Regions from separate parts of the Telluria sp. RB2R28 genome, predicted to be linked through region 1. Evidence: predicted binding sites of a transcription regulator. Region 1 holds the regulator's gene; each other region holds the start of a gene.
The links. The regulator HrcA, encoded in region 1, represses chaperone genes, less so after heat shock. The targets are predictions, from matches to a motif close to TTAGCACTCNNNNNNNNNGAGTGCTAA.

Region 1 (5,885 bases):
GACGGTGCATCGACCTTGTGCCGGTGGTGCGCTTCGACGATTTCGATGTCGTAGCCTTCGGCAAAACTCTTGGCTGCCATTTCGAGCAGCTTGAGCGTGACGTTCACGCCCACGCTCATGTTTGGCGCGACCACGAGCCCGATCTTCTGGGCAGCGGCGGCGATCTCTGCCTTGCCAGCGTCATCGAAACCAGTGGTGCCGATCACCATCTGCTTGCCGTTGGCGGCGCAATACGCGAGGTGCGCCAGCGTGCCTTCGGGGCGGGTGAAGTCGATCAGCACGTCGGCGTTGTGCAGGCCGTGCTTGATGCTGTCTTCGATCATCACGCCGGTGAGGAAGCCGCCGAAGGCGCCGGCATCGTGGCCGATGAACGGCGAACCGGGCATGTCGAGGGCGCCAGCCAGGCGGGCGTCGGGTGCGTACTGGATGGCTTCGATCAGCATGCGGCCCATGCGGCCGCTGGCGCCGGCTACGGCAATATTCAACATCGTCATGTCAATCCTTACTGCTGGGTTGCCGGGGCGGTCACCGTGATCGGTGCGACCGGACGGCTTTCCGGTTTTGCTTTCTTTTCCGGCACCTTGGCAGGGCCGGCGATACGGTCGATGTAATCGCGCTCGCTTGGCAGGTTGCCGCCTTCGAAGCGCTCGACCACGTCATCCTTGAAGAACACGGTGACGCGGCTGGTGGTCAGTTCGCCATTGCCGCGGGCCAGGTAGAACGGATAATCCCAGCGGTTGGCATGGAATGCATCGAGCAGCAGAGGCGAACCGAGCAGGAAGCGCACCTGGTCGCGCGTCTGGCCAACCTTCAGCTGGTTCAGCATTTCTTGCGATACGAAGTTGCCTTGCTGGATGTCCGGGCGATAAGGCGAGAAGACCCACAGGAACTTTTGCAGGCGCGAAGCCTGCACGGTCTGCGCGCCGGCATTGGCGATGGCGGCCGATTTGTCGGCGTCGGCTGCGGTGGCCGCCGAGTCCGTTGCCACCGGTGGCGCCGGACGGGTCTGGTTGCGCCAGGATGCGCAGCCGGACAGCGTCAGCGTGCAGACGAGACCTGCCGCCAGCACCGCCTTGGCGGAAAATCGATGGGATACGGCTTGTTTGACGCGCATAGGTAACCTCAAATCGAGCGGGAGCTTTCAAAACGCTATATCATAAAGCACTCCGCCAATATGCGAGTAACAAACATGAGTAACAATCCGACCGACCTGAAGGCAAGCGGCCTGAAGGCCACGCTCCCGCGCCTGAAAATCCTGGAAATCTTCCAGAACAGCGCCGTGCGTCACCTGACTGCCGAAGATGTCTACAAGATCCTGTTGGCTGAAAACATGGACGTCGGCCTGGCTACCGTCTACCGCGTCCTGACGCAATTCGAGCAGGCCGGCCTGCTCAACCGCAACCACTTCGAAACCGGCAAGGCCATCTACGAGCTCAACGCCGGCTCGCACCACGACCACCTCGTCTGCGTCACCTGCGGCCGGGTCGAAGAATTCTACGACGACGAAATCGAGCAACGCCAGAAAATGATTGCCGGAACCCACGGCTACACGATCGTCGACCATGCGCTGGCGATCTACGGCAGCTGCCCGCAATGCCAGGCGGCCCGCAAGGCAAGCTAAGTTATTCGCAGTCGGCAAGGCTGCACAGCAAAAGGGCGCACCGGATTTCCCGTGCGCCCTTTTTGCGTCTGGTAAGCGTAAAAAACTGTTAAGGCTGGCTCAGTGCGTTCGACAGCAGTTTGGCGGTGATGTCGACGATGGGAATCACCCGCTCGTACGCCATCCGCGTGGGGCCGATGACGCCCAGCGTGCCGACGATGCGACCATCGACGGCGTATGGCGCGGTGACCACGCTCATCTCGTCCATCGGCACCAGGTTCGATTCGCCGCCGATGAATATCTGCACGCCGCCGGCCTTGCTCGACATGTCGAGCAATTGCATCAGGCCGGTCTTTTGCTCGAACATCTCGAACATCTGGCGCAGCGAACTCATATTCGACGACAGGTCGGTCACCGACAGCAGGTTGCGCTCGCCGGAAATGACCACGTCGTCGCTCTCGGCCATCGCCTCGCTGCCGGCCTCGACTGCCGCATGCATCAGGCGTCCCATGTCGTCGCTCAGTTGCCGCAGCTCGCCGCTCAGGCGCTGGCGCACGCCGTCGAACGACTGGCCGGCAAAATTCTGGTTCAGGTAATTGGCCGATTGCGACAATTGCGTCGGCGTGTAGTCGACATCGGTCAGGAGCAAGCGGTTCTGCACATCGCCACGGGGATCGACGATCACCAGCAGAATGCGCTTTTCGGACAGGCGCAAGAATTCGATCTGCTGGAACACCGATTCACGGCGCGGGCTTTGCACCACACCGGCAAACTGCGACAGCGACGAGAGCATCTGGGCCGCATTGGCGATCAGCTTTTGCGGATGCTGCAGCGGCAGGCGCATGCGCTCGGCGCCGACTGTCGTTTCATCGAGCTGCTTGACGGTCAACAGGGTATCGACAAACACGCGGTAGCCGCGCGGGGTCGGGATCCGGCCGGCCGAGGTGTGAGGGCTGGCGACGAACCCCATGTCTTCGAGGTCGGCCATGATGTTGCGGATCGTCGCAGGCGACAATTCCAGGCCCGACAGCTTGGACAGCGCGCGCGAGCCGACCGGCTGGCCGTCGGCGATATAGCGTTCGACAAGCGCTTTGAGCAGGGTTTGGGCACGGTGATCGAGTTGCATGGTTCCGGGAAGCGTCTTTTTCTGTGGTGCTGGGATGAGAATCAAATTGGGGCGCGGTACGGCAGCGCAAGGCCTGCGGTCCGTCCCAGTGTTATACGCGCATCCGCGCAGATCCGTGTGGCAACTCGTGCGGTGGCTCCTGTGCCGGCTCATGCGCAGCATCCAGCCAGTCGAGCAGCGCATCGATGCTGTCCACCTCGACATCCGGCCGCACCTGATCAGCCAGCTCGTTGATCTTGCCGCTGCGGTTCATCCAGGCAGCGCGCAAGCCTGCCTGCTGGGCGCCCAGGACATCGAGCAGCAGGTCGTCGCCCACATACAGGGTGTCGGCCGGCAGCACACCCAGCGCAGCGCAGCCGGCCAGGAAAATCCCCGGATCCGGCTTGGCGGCGCCAAAGTCGCGCGCCGCCACGGATGCCTGGAACTGGTCGGCCAGGCCGATCGTGGCCAGGTCGGCCACGCCGTTCGTGACTGAGCCCAGCAGCGCGCGCTGCCGGAGGCGCGCGAGGCCTGGCGCCACATCGTCATATAGCGTCACGGCATTGCGCGCAGCGACAAAGACGACCATGGCCTCGTCCACCCTGGCGACGTCTTCGCCCACCTGCTCGAACGCGGCGATCAGGCCAGCGTGGCGCAGTGCGCTCAGGTCGATCCCATACTGGGGCTCGCGGGCCAGCAATTCCAGGCGCGCCTGACGCAGGCTGTCGATCGTGAACCGCTCGGCCACGCGCGGCGCATGCTGCTGCAGCCATGTATACAACATGGTTTCGGCAGCCCGGATCACGGGCACGATCGGCCACAGGGTATCGTCGAGGTCAAACAGTACGGCTTTGGGCCAGGGATGGCGGGTCATCGGCTTCCAGGGAACAGGCATGAAAAAACGCTACGCCAGCATAGCGATGCATACGGCCAAAAGCAAACCGCACGGCTTGCGCGTTGCTTATATGACATTGTGCTTACAACCTGATACACATGCAAATGGGACGCAAATGGACCGGTTGCCTAATAAATGAACTAAAATGTTGAGCGATTTTTTGATTCCAACCGCGCAGCCTGCGCTTTCCCGCTAGATTATTTGGAGAATATATGAAGAGTTCCTACCTGCGCGCAAGCGCAGCGCTGGCATGCGCGGTCCTGCTGACTGCTTGCGGTGGTGACGATGGCCAACTGCTGCTGGGCGGCCAGATTTCCGGCGTGACCAAGCCGGGCATGGTCCTGACGAATAACGGCGGCTCCGACTATGAGGTCCCGGTGCCAGCGAACGGTACGGGCGTGACCACGTTCTTCTTCCCGACCCTGATTTCGTCGGATGACAAATATGACGTGCGGGTCAAGAGCACGCCAACGAACGTCGACAAGTGCGAGCTGTTTCAGAACACGGGCCGCGCCGGCTTTGACGTGACGACCATCCAGATCGCCTGCAGTTTCAAGACCCAGGCCCTGACCGGCACCGTCAGCAACCTCAAGAATGAACTGGTCCTGGTCAACGGCTCGGACCGCGTTACCGTGCCGGCCGGCGCGACCACATTCGCCATGGCCCGCGTGGCACAAGACGCGCCGTATGGTGTCTCGATCCTCACGAACCCTGCCGGCCAGAGCTGCACGATCGCCAATGGTGTCGGCACCATGGGCCCGGCCGATGTGAACAACGTGACCGTCACGTGCGCACCTTAATTTTTTCTGGAGTCAAACGCATGAAGTCTTCCCTGATCCGCCCGGCGCTTGCGCTGGCGCTGGCTGCAAGCCTGGCCGCCTGTGGCGGCAGCGACAAAGCCGAATTCACTGTTGCCGGTTCGGTGACCGGCATTGTCTATGATGGCCTGGTCCTGACCAATGCCGGCGTGCCCCTGAAGGTCGCACCGCCAGCCACGGCAGGCGCAGCGGTGCGCTTTGCCTTCCCGGACAAGCTGGAATACGGTGACACCTATAATGTTCAGGTCGATAAGCACCCGGACCACCAGAACTGCGAGCCGGGCGTTCCGGAAGGCGGCATTTACGCCAACAACGCCGACACGGCAGGCCGCCTCGTGACGATCGACATCGCGATCGCATGCAAGATCAACGAATACACCGTCGGCGGCACGATCACCGGCCTGACCGGTGCCGGCCTGGTGCTGGCCAACGGCAGTACGGGTGGCACTTACACGGCTGCAACGCCGGCAACGCCACCTGCCACGACGCCGATTACCTACGCGCTGCCTTTGGTGCCATTCGGTACGACCTACGGCGTCACGGTCAGCAAGCAGCCAGCTGGCCAGGTCTGCACCGTCGTGAACCCGACCGGCACCATGGGTGACGCCGCGGTGACCAACGTCAACGTGACCTGCGTCGCGGCCTAGTCCTGGAGAGTTATACGCAATTCTTATGTCGAGTATGCGAAAGGAAAATTGGACTTATATGCTGTAACGCAGCATACTGATTCTGTCTCCTCCAACTCTCCTCAGAAAAGAATTGGATTTCGGCCCGCTCTTGTAGCGGGCCTTTTTTTTGCCCGTTGCCAGCTGCTTCATGATGAAAACTGCGACCGGCTTGCAATCGTAGGGTGGACGGCTATGCCGTCCAAGCGTTCAACGTAATATGGCATTACCCGTTGCGAAATTGGTTTGAACGCGTGGGCGGGAAACCCGCCCACCCTACGGCTGATAAAAAAAGCGCCTCTGAAGGCGCTTTGATCGGGTGACATACGGGCCGGATGGCCGCGGCAACTAGGCCTGGCTCGGCAGATTGGCCAGCGCCACATACTGCGCCAGGCTGACCGCTTCCGGGCGCACGCTCGGATCGATGCCCGCTTCCACCAGCTGCGCCTCGGTGAACATCCCCGCCACGCAATTGCGAATCACTTTGCGCCGCTGCGAGAAGGCCTTGGCGACCACCGCTTCGAGGCGCTTGGCGTCGCACGGCAGTTGCTGCTTGACCGGCACCATGCGCACAATGGCCGATTCGACCTGCGGCGGCGGATCGAATGCGGTGGGCGGCACGATGAACATCAGCGACATGTCGTAGCGCCATTGCAGCATCACCGACAGGCGACCGTAGGTCTTGCTGCCCGGCTCGGCCACCATGCGCTCGACCACTTCCTTCTGCAGCATGAAATGCTGGTCTTCGATCAGGTGCGCGAAGTCCGCCAGGTGAAACAGCAGCGGGCTAGAAATGTTGTAT
Region 2 (5,885 bases), on a different contig from region 1:
AGGAACGCGCCGAATTTTTCGGCCAGGTACACCAGGATCGCCCCCGATTCGAACACGCGAACGGGCTCGGCGCCACTTCGGTCAACCAGGGCGGGAATCTTCGAATTCGGGTTGGCATCGACGAAGCCGCTCGAGAACTGCATGCCTTCGTTAATGCGGATCAGCCAGGCATCGTACTCGGCACCCGCATGGCCGGCGGCCAGCAGTTCTTCGAGCATGATCGAGACCTTCACGCCATTGGGCGTGGCCAGCGAATACAGTTGCAGTGGGTGCTCACCCACTGGCAGTGCCTGGTCGTGCGTCGGTCCGGCGACGGGGCGATTGATATTGGCAAATGCGCCGCCCGGGGTGGCGGGCGGGGTCCAGACAGTTGGTGGGACATACGGCGTTGAATCAGGCATGGCTTTTCCTTGAGCTGACGTGTCAGAAGAACCATTCTAGCCAATGGGCGACAAACGTGTTGGCTGCGGCTTCACGCGTTCAAGTTACCCTGGTTTCGTGGCGGCCACGTGTTGTTGAACGCGTGGACGGGGAACCCGTCCACCCTACAAAAATACCGTAGGGTGGGCGGCTGTGCCGCCCACGCGTTCAACGCAACAAAAATCCACCAAGGGGGCGTTGGAAAAAGCAAAGCCGCATAAGAAAAAACCCCGCCGGGGCGGGGTTCTGGAGATGGCAGGGCGGCTCAGACAAACGCCGTCAGCGCACCCTTCATCTTTTTGAGTGCAGCCGACTCGATCTGGCGGATCCGCTCGGCCGACACGCTGAATTCTTCTGCCAGCGTGTGGAGCGTGGCGCCCGAACCGTCGTCGTTGGCCAGCCAGCGCGCTTCGATGATGCGGCGCGAACGCGGGTCGAGCTTGCCGAGCGCCGATTCCAGGCCTTCGGACTGCAGGCGCGTGACCTGCTGCGCTTCGAGCACCTTGGTCGGCTCTTGCTGTTCCGACGACAGGTAGGCGATCGGGGAGAACTTGTCGTCTTCATCGTCGGTTGGCGACTCGAGCGCGATATCGCGGCCCGACAGACGGGTTTCCATCTCGATCACTTCTTCACGCTTGACGCCCAGCAGCTTGGCCAGATCATCGACCTGACCCGGCGACATCGCATCCAGGCCCACCTTGTTGCTGCGCAGGTTGAAGAACAGCTTGCGCTGCGCCTTGGTCGTCGCGACCTTGACCAGACGCCAGTTCTTGAGAATGTACTCATGCATCTCGGCCTTGATCCAGTGCATGGCGTACGACACCAGGCGCACGCCCTGGTTCGGGTCGAAACGCTTGACTGCCTTCATCAGGCCGATATTGCCTTCCTGGATCAGGTCGGCGTGTGGCAGGCCATAGCCCAGATAGCCACGCGCGATCGACACCACCAGGCGCAGGTGCGACAGCACCATCTTTTGCGCTGCGTCGAGATCGTTATCGTCGCGCAGCCGCTTTGCCAACGACATCTCTTCTTCGTGCGTGAGCATCGGCAGGCGGTTCACTGCCGAGATGTACGCATCGATATTGCCGAGATTGCCGGTGAAACCTAGTCCCAGAGCACGATTGCCGGTCGGGACCAATGCGGATTGTGCGGACATGTTTATTTCCCTTTTAATAATCTTGCTGCATCCTGACGGGCCTCGGCCTCATGCCGGTGACGCCATCCTGAAGCGAACATCGCTTCGTCATGCGGATACTTTTGCTTGAAATTTGATTGCCTTGGACCATATATTAGCACTCCCCCAAAGAGAGTGCCAGAACGTGGCCAGAACTTAAGACTGTCTAAAGTATTGCCTATGGGAATTAAATCCGCAAGCAAACTTACTGTAGAACAGCACTTGAATATTCGTTTGATTCAGCTCAGAACCGAGCCGATAAACACTGGAAATCGCGTACAGGTTCAGATTAAGGCGCGACAGACAAGCTCTCTGTTGAATGGCGCACGTACGACTGGGACGGCCTGTAGGAGTTCTACGCAAGACAGCGTAGGGAAGTGCGACGTGACCGTAGGAGTATGGGCGCACTACGGCGCATTCCGACAGCCAGGTAATTGGGGAGGCAGCACAACGGCCGCCTCGCCCTGCTGTGGAAGTGGTGCCACTTCCGGTATTTTCAACACCCTGAATCAATCTTTTTTATTCAGCAATCTTGTAGGAGTGCCGCTGCCGGCACCCCTGCAGCCCGTCAGCGCCCCCGCGCCAAGTGACGCCGTACCGACAGCATGGCGCCGATCAGGCCCAGGCCGGCACTGACGGCCAGCAAGCCCGCGATTTCCAGCCCGCCCAGCGGCGCCAGCTGGAATTGCGAGCCGTATAGCCGCGCAAATTCAGCGATGGCGCCATTGAGCGGTTGCAACGCCAACGCCACCACGCCCAGGGCGACGCCGCCGGCGCACAGGCCGAGCAGGGCGCCCGTATAGAAGAACGGGCGGTGAATGAAGTCATTGGTCGCGCCCAGCAGTTGCGAGACGGAGATTTCTTCTTTCTGCGTCAGCACCTGCAGGCGGATGGTATTGAACACTACCGCGATGACGACGATGCCAAGCGTACCGGCCAGCAGCAGCAGGGCCAGGCGCAGGATGCCCAGCAGCGCGGCCAGGCGCTTGACCCAGGCCGAGTCGACCTGCACCGTCTCGACGCCGGGCAGGGCGCGCAGGCGCTCGGTGATGGCGTCGACCTGCGCGGCGGCGCCGGCACTGGCAAAGCCGCCCAGCTTCATCACGTAACTGTCCGGCAGCGGGTTCTCGCCCAGCGTTTCCAGCACGCCGCCCAGGCTGCTGCGTGCCTTGAGCGATTCCAGCGCTTCTTCACGCGGCACGAACGTGACTTCGCCCTTGCCCTGCGCGACGATCTGGCGAATCTGCGGCAGCAATGCCTGTGCATCGGGGCGGCTGACATCCTCGCGCATGAACAGGCTGATCTCGGGATCGACCGACAATTGCTCGGACAGTGGCCGTACATTGTCGAGCAGGGTCAGGCCGGCGAACGGCAGCGTGAGCGCCAGCGCGACGACGAGCACGTTGAACAGGAAGCTGCCGGGCGACTTGCGCACGGTCGACAGCGCGGCCACCAGGGCGAAACGGTGCTGGCGCAACCACGGGCTCATGCTGCACCTCCGACCAGCTGGCCATTTTCCAGGCGGATGACGCGCTCGGCGCGCTCCAGCACGTAATCGTCGTGGGTCGAGATCACGCACGTGACGCCCACTGCATGGAACGAGCGCAGCGCATCGAGCACCTTGTCGGCCGCGACGCGGTCGAGGTTGGCGGTGGGTTCGTCGGCCAGGATGATCTGCGGCCGGTTGACGATCGCGCGGGCCACGGCCACGCGCTGCTGCTCGCCGCCGGACAGTTCGAGCGGCATCGCGCGCGCGCGGTCGAGCAGGCCGACCTTGTCGAGCGCGGCGCGGGCGCGCTGCTCGGCTTCCGCCGTGCGCGCGCCGGTCACCAGCATCGGCAGCATCGTATTGGCCAGGATATTACGGTCGTTGAGCAGGCGCTGTTGCTGGAAGATGATGCCGATATTGCGGCGCAGGAAAGGAATTCCGGCCGGCTTGATGCGGCCGACGTCATGCCCGCTGACGATCACCTTGCCGCTGGTGGGCCGCTCGACGCCGGCGACCATTTTCATCAGGGTCGACTTGCCCGCGCCCGACGGGCCGGCCAGGTAGACCAGCTCGCCCTTGGCGATGGCGAGCGTGACGTCGTGCAGCGCATAGCTGCCCTGCGCGTCGCCGTGCGTGTACTGCTTCGATACTGACTGGAATGCAATCATGGTGTCCTTGTTCGATCAGCCGCTCAGCCGAGCAGCGCGTCGACGAATTCTTCGGCATTGAATGGCTGCAGGTCTTCCAGCTTTTCGCCCACACCGATGAAGTACACGGGAATCGGACGGTTCTGGGCGATCGCAGCCAGCACGCCACCCTTGGCGGTACCGTCGAGCTTGGTGACGACCAGGCCCGTCAGGCCCAGTGCATCGTCAAACGCCTTGACCTGCGCCAGCGCGTTCTGGCCCGTGTTGCCGTCGATGACGAGCAGGATTTCATGGGGTGCACCCGCCATGCCCTTGCCGATCACGCGCTTGATCTTCTTCAGCTCTTCCATCAGGTGCAGCTGGGTCGGCAGGCGGCCGGCCGTGTCGATCATGACGACATCGGTACCGCGCGCCTTGCCCGACTGGACCGCATCGAACGCGACGGCGGCCGGATCGCCCGACTGCTGCGAAATCACGGTGACGTTATTGCGCTGGCCCCAGACCATCAATTGCTCGCGCGCGGCGGCGCGGAACGTGTCGCCGGCAGCCAGCAGCACCGACTGGTCGAAGCTTTGCATGTGCTTGGCCAGCTTGCCGATGGTGGTGGTCTTGCCGGCGCCATTGACGCCTGCGATCATCATCACCAACGGGTCGTGGCGGCCCAGTTCGAGCGGCTTTTGCAATGGCAGCAGCATCTCGATCATCAGGCTCTTGAGCGCTGTCTTGACGGCGGGCGCGTCGAGCAGCTTGTCTTCCTTGACCTTGCGGCGCAGCTCGGTGAGCAGGTGTTCGGTGGCGGCGATGCCGGCGTCGGACATCAGCAGCGCCGCTTCGAGTTCGTCGTACAGGTCTTCGTCGATGCGCGCACCGACGAACAGCAGCGACAGGTTGCTCGAGGTCTTGGACAGGCCGGCCTTCAGGCGCGCCATCCACGATTGCTTCTTTTCCAGCTCGGTGGTGGGGCGCTCGGCGGTTTCCGGGAACAGGTTGCCGCCTTCGTGCAGCACGCTGACCTCGGTCTTGATCTCGGTCTTGATCTCGGACTTGAGGTCAGGCTTGACCTCGGGCTTAACGTCCTTCTTGATATCGGGCTTGGCCACGGCGGGCGCCGGTGGCGCCGGTCTGGCGACAGGCGCCGCGGGTGCAGCAGGTACAACAGGTTCCGGCGCCGGGGTATCGGGCGCTTTCTTTCTTTTGAAGAAGCTGAACATAGTGTCTGGTGGGGGACTTCGTGCGAACGCCGGCGGGGCCGGCGATGAAAAAACGTGCGAATATTTTACCAGAGCAGCAATACGTTCCCGCTTTGCGCGTTAGCGTGCTCCTTTTGCGGCCTCGGCCTGTGCACGCATCATCTCGAGCGTGGCGTTCGGCGTGATCAGATTGCCGTCGTAACGCAGCTCGATCACGGCCGGCAGCTGTTCCTGCGCCGTGTAGGCCAGCGCGCGCGCCAGGGCCGGTGCAAAGTCGGCGGTCTGGTCGACCACTTCACCATGGCCACCATAGGCGCGCGCCAGCGCCGCGAAATCCGGATTGTGCAGGTTGGTGCCCGACACGCGGCCCGGATAGGTGCGCTCCTGGTGCATGCGGATCGTGCCGAACATATTGTTGTTGAAGACCAGGATCACGACGCCGGCGCCGTACTGCACGGCGGTGGCCAGTTCCTGGCCCGTCATCATGAATTCGCCGTCGCCGGCAAAGGTCACCACGGCCCGCTCGGGATGCACGATCTTGGCCGCGACGCCGCTCGGCACCGCATACCCCATCGCGCCATTGGTCGGCGCCAGCTGGGTGCGCATGCCGCCATACCGATAGAAGCGGTGCGCCCACGACGCGTAATTGCCGGCGCCGTTGGTGATGATCGCGTCCGCCGGCAGCGCACTTTGCAGATCCTGTACCACTTGCCACAGATCGAGCGGGACGCCTTCGCGCAGCAGGGCAGGTTGCGCCTGCCACGCGGCAAGCTCCCCCTTGGCCTGCGTCACGCTGTCCTGCCAGGTGGCCTCGACCGGGTCCATTGCGGCGAGCATGGCGCACGCCTGCGGCATGCCGGCCGCGATCATCAGTTCGCCCTGGTACACGCTGCCCAGTTCTTCGGGGTCGGGGTGGATGTGCACCAGGCGCTGGGCCGGCACGGGCGCGGCCAGCAAGGTGTAGC
Region 3 (5,885 bases), on a different contig from region 1:
ATTGCCGAGTAAGCCACGAAGCAGCCGAAAAAGAAGGCCAGCACCGGGGTGTTCATCTGCTTGCCGATCCAGGGCCCGATCCACGCACCGAGCAGGATGCCGGGCGTGAACAGGCGTACGACATGCCACAGCACGGCGCCGTGCTTGTGATGCGCACGCACCGACGACAATGAGGTAAAGAAGATGGTGCCAAGTGACGTGGCGATCGCCATGTGCACCACGAGTTCCTCGGGAAAGCCGCGTGCAGTAAAAATCATCGTGATGAACGGGACGAGGATCATGCCGCCGCCGACGCCAAGCAGGCCGGCCACGAAGCCCCCGAATGCGCCCATTGCCAGCAGGGCCAGGATGAGCAGCGGATCGAATGCGGGCGCCATCATCAAGCCCCCTTGCCGCGCACCAGCGCGACGATGGTGGTGTACTGGGCTTTGGTGACCGGCGAGATCGACAGCCGGCTGCCCTTCTGCAGCAGCACCATGTCGTCCAGCGCGGCCACCGTGCGCAGTTCGGCCAGCGGCACGAAGCGGCCCGCTTCGACTGCCTTGACATCGACCGAGATCCAGCGCGGCGTTTCGGGCGTGGCCTTCGGGTCGTGGTAATGGCTGGCGGCGTCGAACTGGGAGGCGTCGGGATACGGACCGCTGACGATTTCAGCGATGCCGGCCACACCGGGCAGCTTGCCGCCCGAGTGGTAGAACAGCACGCCGTCGCCGACGGCCATGGCGTCGCGCATGAAGTTGCGCGCCTGGTAGTTGCGTACGCCAAACCAGGCCACGGTGGCGCCGGGGGCGGCGAGGACGTCGTCGAAACTGACTTCGTCGGGCTCGGATTTCATCAACCAATAGCGCATCGCGCTGTTCTCCCTGCCAGCACACGATGCACCGGAAGCATCAGTGAATGCGCACATAAAAAAAAAGCGGCTGCGTACCGAGTGCGCAACCGCTTGTATGTTTAGTCCCCGCCTGTGCCGTTTTTGCCGGCATCCTGAACCACAACGGTTCAAGGCGGTCACGGTCAGATCAATTTCGGGTTCGTCGGACTAGCGACGCTCACACCCATCGAACTTGTTCCACGACCTATGCGTAAGAATGGTTCAAGGAATATATGGCAAATCTCGAACACCGCAGGGCAGAAAAGAGTTTACTCCTTTGACCAGCCCTGTCAAACGGATTCGGCCTTTCAGGCCAGATTTTCCTGGTCAGCCAGGACGCGGTCCAGCACCGTGTGCATCGACTCGAGTTTTTGCTTGACCTCGAGGATCGACATGTCCGACAGCGGTCCCTGTGGCGACTTCACCGACAGGAATTCAGCGGCCACGCTCAGCGCCGCCATCACGGCGATGCGGTCGGTGCCCTTGACCTTGCCCGAATCGCGCAGCTGGCACATTTTGCCATCGAGGTAGCTCACCGCTTCGCGCAACGTGCGCTGTTCGCCATCGCGGCACGCGAGGCGGTAGGACTGGCCCATGATATGCACGTCGAGATGAATCATAGTGCCCCCTGACGTTGAGCGTGGGCGAGATGCGGCGGGATCGGTGCATCGGGATCGCGTGGCGCCTCTTGCGCAAGCGCGTCTGCGGCAGGTGCGTCTGCAGCAGGTTCTTCTTCGGCGTCCGACGCATCCGGCGGCTTCGGCAATTCGTCGAGCAGCGCTTCGACCCGGCGCTGCGCTTCGATCAGGCGTTCCTTGAACGCGAGATTTTCTGCGCTGAGCAAGGTATTGGCCTGGCGCAGCAGGTAATTCTCGGCGCGCAATGACTGGGTCAGCTGCGCAAGCCGGTCGATTTTGTCTGAAAGGTCTTGGAATTCGGAAATCATCCGACACTATAGGATCGAGTTGCTTTTTCCGTCAACCGGTGCTCATTGCCGTGCGGCAGTAATAGCACTGGCGTGCGGCACCGATGTGGTTAGCGGTGTACGCTGCCGGCCTTCCGTCGTCTACCAGCGTCGGACAAACGGCGGCAAAGATTGCGAATATGCCAATGTCATCATTGCGCTATATCAAATGTTTAAAATGATTTCGCCATCATGCGCCTTGAAAAGGCAGGTTATCGTCCCTATAATTAGCACTCGTTAGCTGAGAGTGCTAACAACTCTTTGCAGACCGGCGCAGCATTCACAATGCTTGCTGCGACGGCGCCAAAAACGCCAGTTAAACCATTGAATATTAAGGAGTTTTGCATGAACCTTCGCCCTCTGCACGATCGCGTAATCGTGAAGCGTCTCGACCAGGAAACCAAAACTGCGTCCGGCCTGATCATCCCTGATGCCGCGGCAGAGAAGCCGGACCAAGGCGAAGTTCTCGCCGTTGGTAACGGTAAAGTGCAAGATAACGGCCAGCTCCGCCCTCTGGAAGTGAAAGTCGGCGATCGCGTGCTGTTCTCCAAGTATGGCGCTCAGACCGTCAAGATCGATGGCCAGGAACTGCTGGTGCTGCGCGAAGAAGAAATCCTCGCGATCGTCGCACTGTAATTTCTGACCCCATTCACGAACATTTCGGAGAAATAACAAATGGCAGCTAAAGAAGTAGTATTCGGCGACGCAGCGCGCGCCAAGATGGTCGAAGGCGTCAACATCCTCGCCAATGCAGTCAAAGTCACCCTGGGCCCGAAAGGCCGTAACGTCGTGCTCGAGCGCTCGTTCGGCGCGCCGACCGTCACCAAGGATGGTGTCTCGGTCGCCAAAGAAATCGAACTGAAAGACAAGCTGCAGAACATGGGCGCGCAGATGGTCAAGGAAGTTGCTTCCAAGACCAGCGACAACGCCGGTGACGGCACCACCACCGCGACCGTGCTGGCACAAGCCATCGTTCGCGAAGGCATGAAGTTCGTTGCCGCCGGCATGAACCCGATGGACCTGAAGCGCGGCATCGACAAGGCAGTTGCTGCCACCGTCGAAGAACTGCGCAAGATCGCCAAGCCAACCACCACCACCAAAGAGATCGCACAAGTCGGCGCCATTTCGGCCAACTCGGAAACCTCGATCGGTGAGCGCATCGCTGAAGCGATGGAAAAAGTGGGCAAGGAAGGCGTCATCACCGTGGAAGACGGCAAGTCGCTGAACGACGAGCTGGACATCGTGGAAGGCATGCAGTTCGACCGCGGCTACCTGTCGCCGTACTTCATCAACAACCCGGACAAGCAAGTCGCTGTGCACGAAAACCCATTCGTCCTGCTGTGCGACAAGAAAATCTCGAACATCCGTGACCTGCTGCCGGTACTGGAACAAGTCGCGAAAGCTGGCCGTCCGCTGGTCATCGTTGCTGAAGACATCGACGGCGAAGCGCTGGCGACCCTGGTCGTCAACAACATCCGTGGCATCCTGAAGACCGTCGCTGTCAAGGCCCCAGGCTTTGGCGACCGTCGCAAGGCCATGCTGGAAGACATCGCTGTCCTGACCGGCGGCCAGGTCATCGCTGAAGAAGTCGGCCTGACGCTCGAAAAGGTCACGCTCGAAGAGCTGGGCCAGGCCAAGCGCATCGAAGTCGGCAAGGAAAACACCATCATCATCGACGGCGCCGGCCAGGCTGAATCGATCGAAGGCCGCGTCAAGATGATCCGCGCCCAGATCGAAGAAGCGACCTCGGACTACGACCGCGAAAAACTGCAAGAGCGCGTGGCCAAGCTGGCCGGCGGCGTTGCCGTGATCCGCGTCGGTGCAGCCACCGAAGTCGAGATGAAAGAAAAGAAAGCACGCGTCGAAGATGCACTGCACGCTACCCGCGCTGCCGTGGAAGAAGGCATCGTTGCCGGCGGCGGCGTGGCCCTGCTGCGCGCCCGTGCCAACATCACCGTCAAGGGCGACAACCCTGACCAGGACGCTGGTATCAAGATCGTCCTGCGCGCAATGGAAGAGCCACTGCGCATGATCGTCCAGAACGCCGGCGAAGAGCCATCGGTCGTCGTTGCAGCAGTGTTGGCCGGCACCGGCAACTACGGCTACAACGCAGCCAACGGCACCTACGGCGACATGGTCGAAATGGGCGTGCTGGATCCAGCCAAGGTCACCCGTTCGGCACTGCAGAATGCAGCGTCGATCGCCGGCCTGATGCTGACCACCGACTGCATGGTGTCGGAACTGGCTGAAGACAAGCCAGCCGGCGGCATGGGTGGTATGGGCGGCATGGGCGGTATGGGTGGTATGGACGGCATGATGTAATTGCCGGGGCAGTCCGGGCGAAGCGCGCTGCATGTTTCGCCCATACTACCCACGATAAAAAACCCGCGAGGTTCACACCTCGCGGGTTTTTTGTTGTCTGCGTTTCGTGCGGTTCGTACGTTTAGCGCGTCTCAGCGGGCGCGTGGGCCCTTGCGGCGCAGCCACAGCAGCGCAGCCAGTGCGATGCCGCCGAGCCACAGCGTGCCCGGTTCAGGCACTTCGGTCGGCGGGGCCGGTTCGACCACGGTGTCACCAGGGATCGTTGGCGTGGCCGGCACGGTCGGGGTACCTGGCATGCCATGCGTACCCGGCGTACCAGGGCTATCCGGCGTGCCAGGCGTGCCAGGGATACCCGGCGTGCCCGGCGTGTCGGTACCGGTACCTGGCGGTGGCAGAGGCGGCCGCGTATCAACCGGCAGTTCGGGCACACCGTTGCCGCCGCCGTCCCGCACGGGGGCCGGGGGCAAAACCGCGTTGCCGCCAGGGCGATCCGTGCCGACTGGCGGACTGACGCCTCCCGGCACCGTGCTCCCGCCACCATCGCGGACCGGCACTGGTATGTCATTGCCGGTGTCGTCGCTGCCGCCGACAGGGCCAGCAGGGCCCAGCACGCCGCCAGAATAGATTGGCGAGCCATACCAGCCCGGCAGGCCAGGTGGTTGCCCCTGGCGGGACGGCATCGGCGTCGGCGTCGTATTTTCCGGCGTCAGCAGGCCAGCGCCATCGGGGAAGCTCGTCGCGTAGTAGCGCTGCCCCACTGCCTCGCTGGTGGACAGGTCGTCCATGCTCACGGGCACTATGCCGCCCTCTTCACCGGCCACGCCAACCATGTCGGATGGCGCGCCGACAGCGAGCACGGTATCGAGTTCGGCTTCGCTTGGCCCGTGGGGTTCTACCGGATACTGCGGCACGTCCGAAATGCGGTTGGCGCAGCGGGCGCGGATCTCGTGTTCGCCATCGGTCAGCAGCGTCTCGCCCTTCTCGAGCATGACCTTCTTCGACGTCCAGTAGATCTGGTCGTTCTTCCGGTACGACACATAAACCGCGCGCGGCGCCGTCACAGTCACGGCGCGGGCATTGTCGACATTGAAGGTCGCGTAGTGCGCCGCCACCAGCCGGTCGGATCGCACAATCTGCGCCAGTTCACCCTTGTCCGCCACGCCGCCGGGCACAACCGAGTGCCGGTAGATGCGCCGCGCCGCGCCTGTCTGCTGCGCCGTGGGCGCCGTCGGGCTCAACGCATGCGCCGGCGCTGCAGTAACCGGTGCCACGTTCGAGGCCTGCCCGAACGTCGGCCAGCTGATCGATGGCGATGGCAGCACGACGCCGGCCACGCCGACGGCAACGCCGACCACGGCCAACGTCATCAGGCGCTTTTCGCGGTGCGAGCTTCGTTCGAGACGACGTTGATAAGTAGCGCGGCTGTCCATACGGTGTACTGACTGGTAGGAGTGATCCTACAGAATATCATTACTTGCATCAACAAAATCAGATGCCGACATGAAACACATGGAGAGCGTGGCGTAAACCATGAAAGGATTTCCATGTGGAAATAATAACGTTCATGTGGACGTCGCAGACGACGTATTTGCCGCTAAAACAAGCATGGTTTAGTATGGCCGTCTTATCTACCGGAACCTGCCATGTCCCCACGCGCCGCTGCCTTCCCTCCCCTGCGCACGACCCTTGCCACGCTGGCACTGTGCTGCGCGGTCGCTGCCTGCCAGC

Region 2: rpoH (RNA polymerase sigma factor RpoH) is a predicted target of HrcA. The motif match lies at 1,710-1,736, and genes of this name have one in related genera.
Region 3: groES (co-chaperone GroES) is a predicted target of HrcA. The motif match lies at 2,063-2,089, and genes of this name have one in related genera.

Annotation. Positions count from the first base shown of each region.
Region 1 covers NZ_JCASIK010000009.1:66,280-72,164, forward strand. The annotation lists gene dapB (4-hydroxy-tetrahydrodipicolinate reductase) at 1-494, opposite strand, end outside; gene AC56LV_RS23310 (outer membrane protein assembly factor BamE) at 503-1,114, opposite strand; gene fur (ferric iron uptake transcriptional regulator) at 1,190-1,621, shown strand; gene hrcA (heat-inducible transcriptional repressor HrcA) at 1,710-2,726, opposite strand; gene AC56LV_RS23325 (HAD family hydrolase) at 2,818-3,579, opposite strand; gene AC56LV_RS23330 (hypothetical protein) at 3,599-3,739, shown strand; gene AC56LV_RS23335 (hypothetical protein) at 3,813-4,400, shown strand; gene AC56LV_RS23340 (hypothetical protein) at 4,421-5,065, shown strand; gene rsmA (16S rRNA (adenine(1518)-N(6)/adenine(1519)-N(6))-dimethyltransferase RsmA) at 5,432-5,885, opposite strand, start outside.
Region 2 covers NZ_JCASIK010000005.1:227,745-233,629, forward strand. The annotation lists gene yghU (glutathione-dependent disulfide-bond oxidoreductase) at 1-401, opposite strand, end outside; gene rpoH (RNA polymerase sigma factor RpoH) at 686-1,576, opposite strand; gene ftsX (permease-like cell division protein FtsX) at 2,163-3,083, opposite strand; gene AC56LV_RS19280 (cell division ATP-binding protein FtsE) at 3,080-3,751, opposite strand; gene ftsY (signal recognition particle-docking protein FtsY) at 3,775-4,941, opposite strand; gene AC56LV_RS19290 (thiamine pyrophosphate-binding protein) at 5,041-5,885, opposite strand, start outside.
Region 3 covers NZ_JCASIK010000004.1:480,918-486,802, reverse strand. The annotation lists gene AC56LV_RS17715 (sulfite exporter TauE/SafE family protein) at 1-377, opposite strand, end outside; gene AC56LV_RS17710 (EVE domain-containing protein) at 380-850, opposite strand; RNA gene ssrS (6S RNA) at 952-1,133, opposite strand; gene AC56LV_RS17700 (cell division protein ZapA) at 1,180-1,491, opposite strand; gene AC56LV_RS17695 (hypothetical protein) at 1,488-1,817, opposite strand; gene groES (co-chaperone GroES) at 2,181-2,471, shown strand; gene groL (chaperonin GroEL) at 2,511-4,157, shown strand; gene AC56LV_RS17680 (PEP-CTERM sorting domain-containing protein) at 4,289-5,524, opposite strand; gene AC56LV_RS17675 (hypothetical protein) at 5,801-5,885, shown strand, end outside.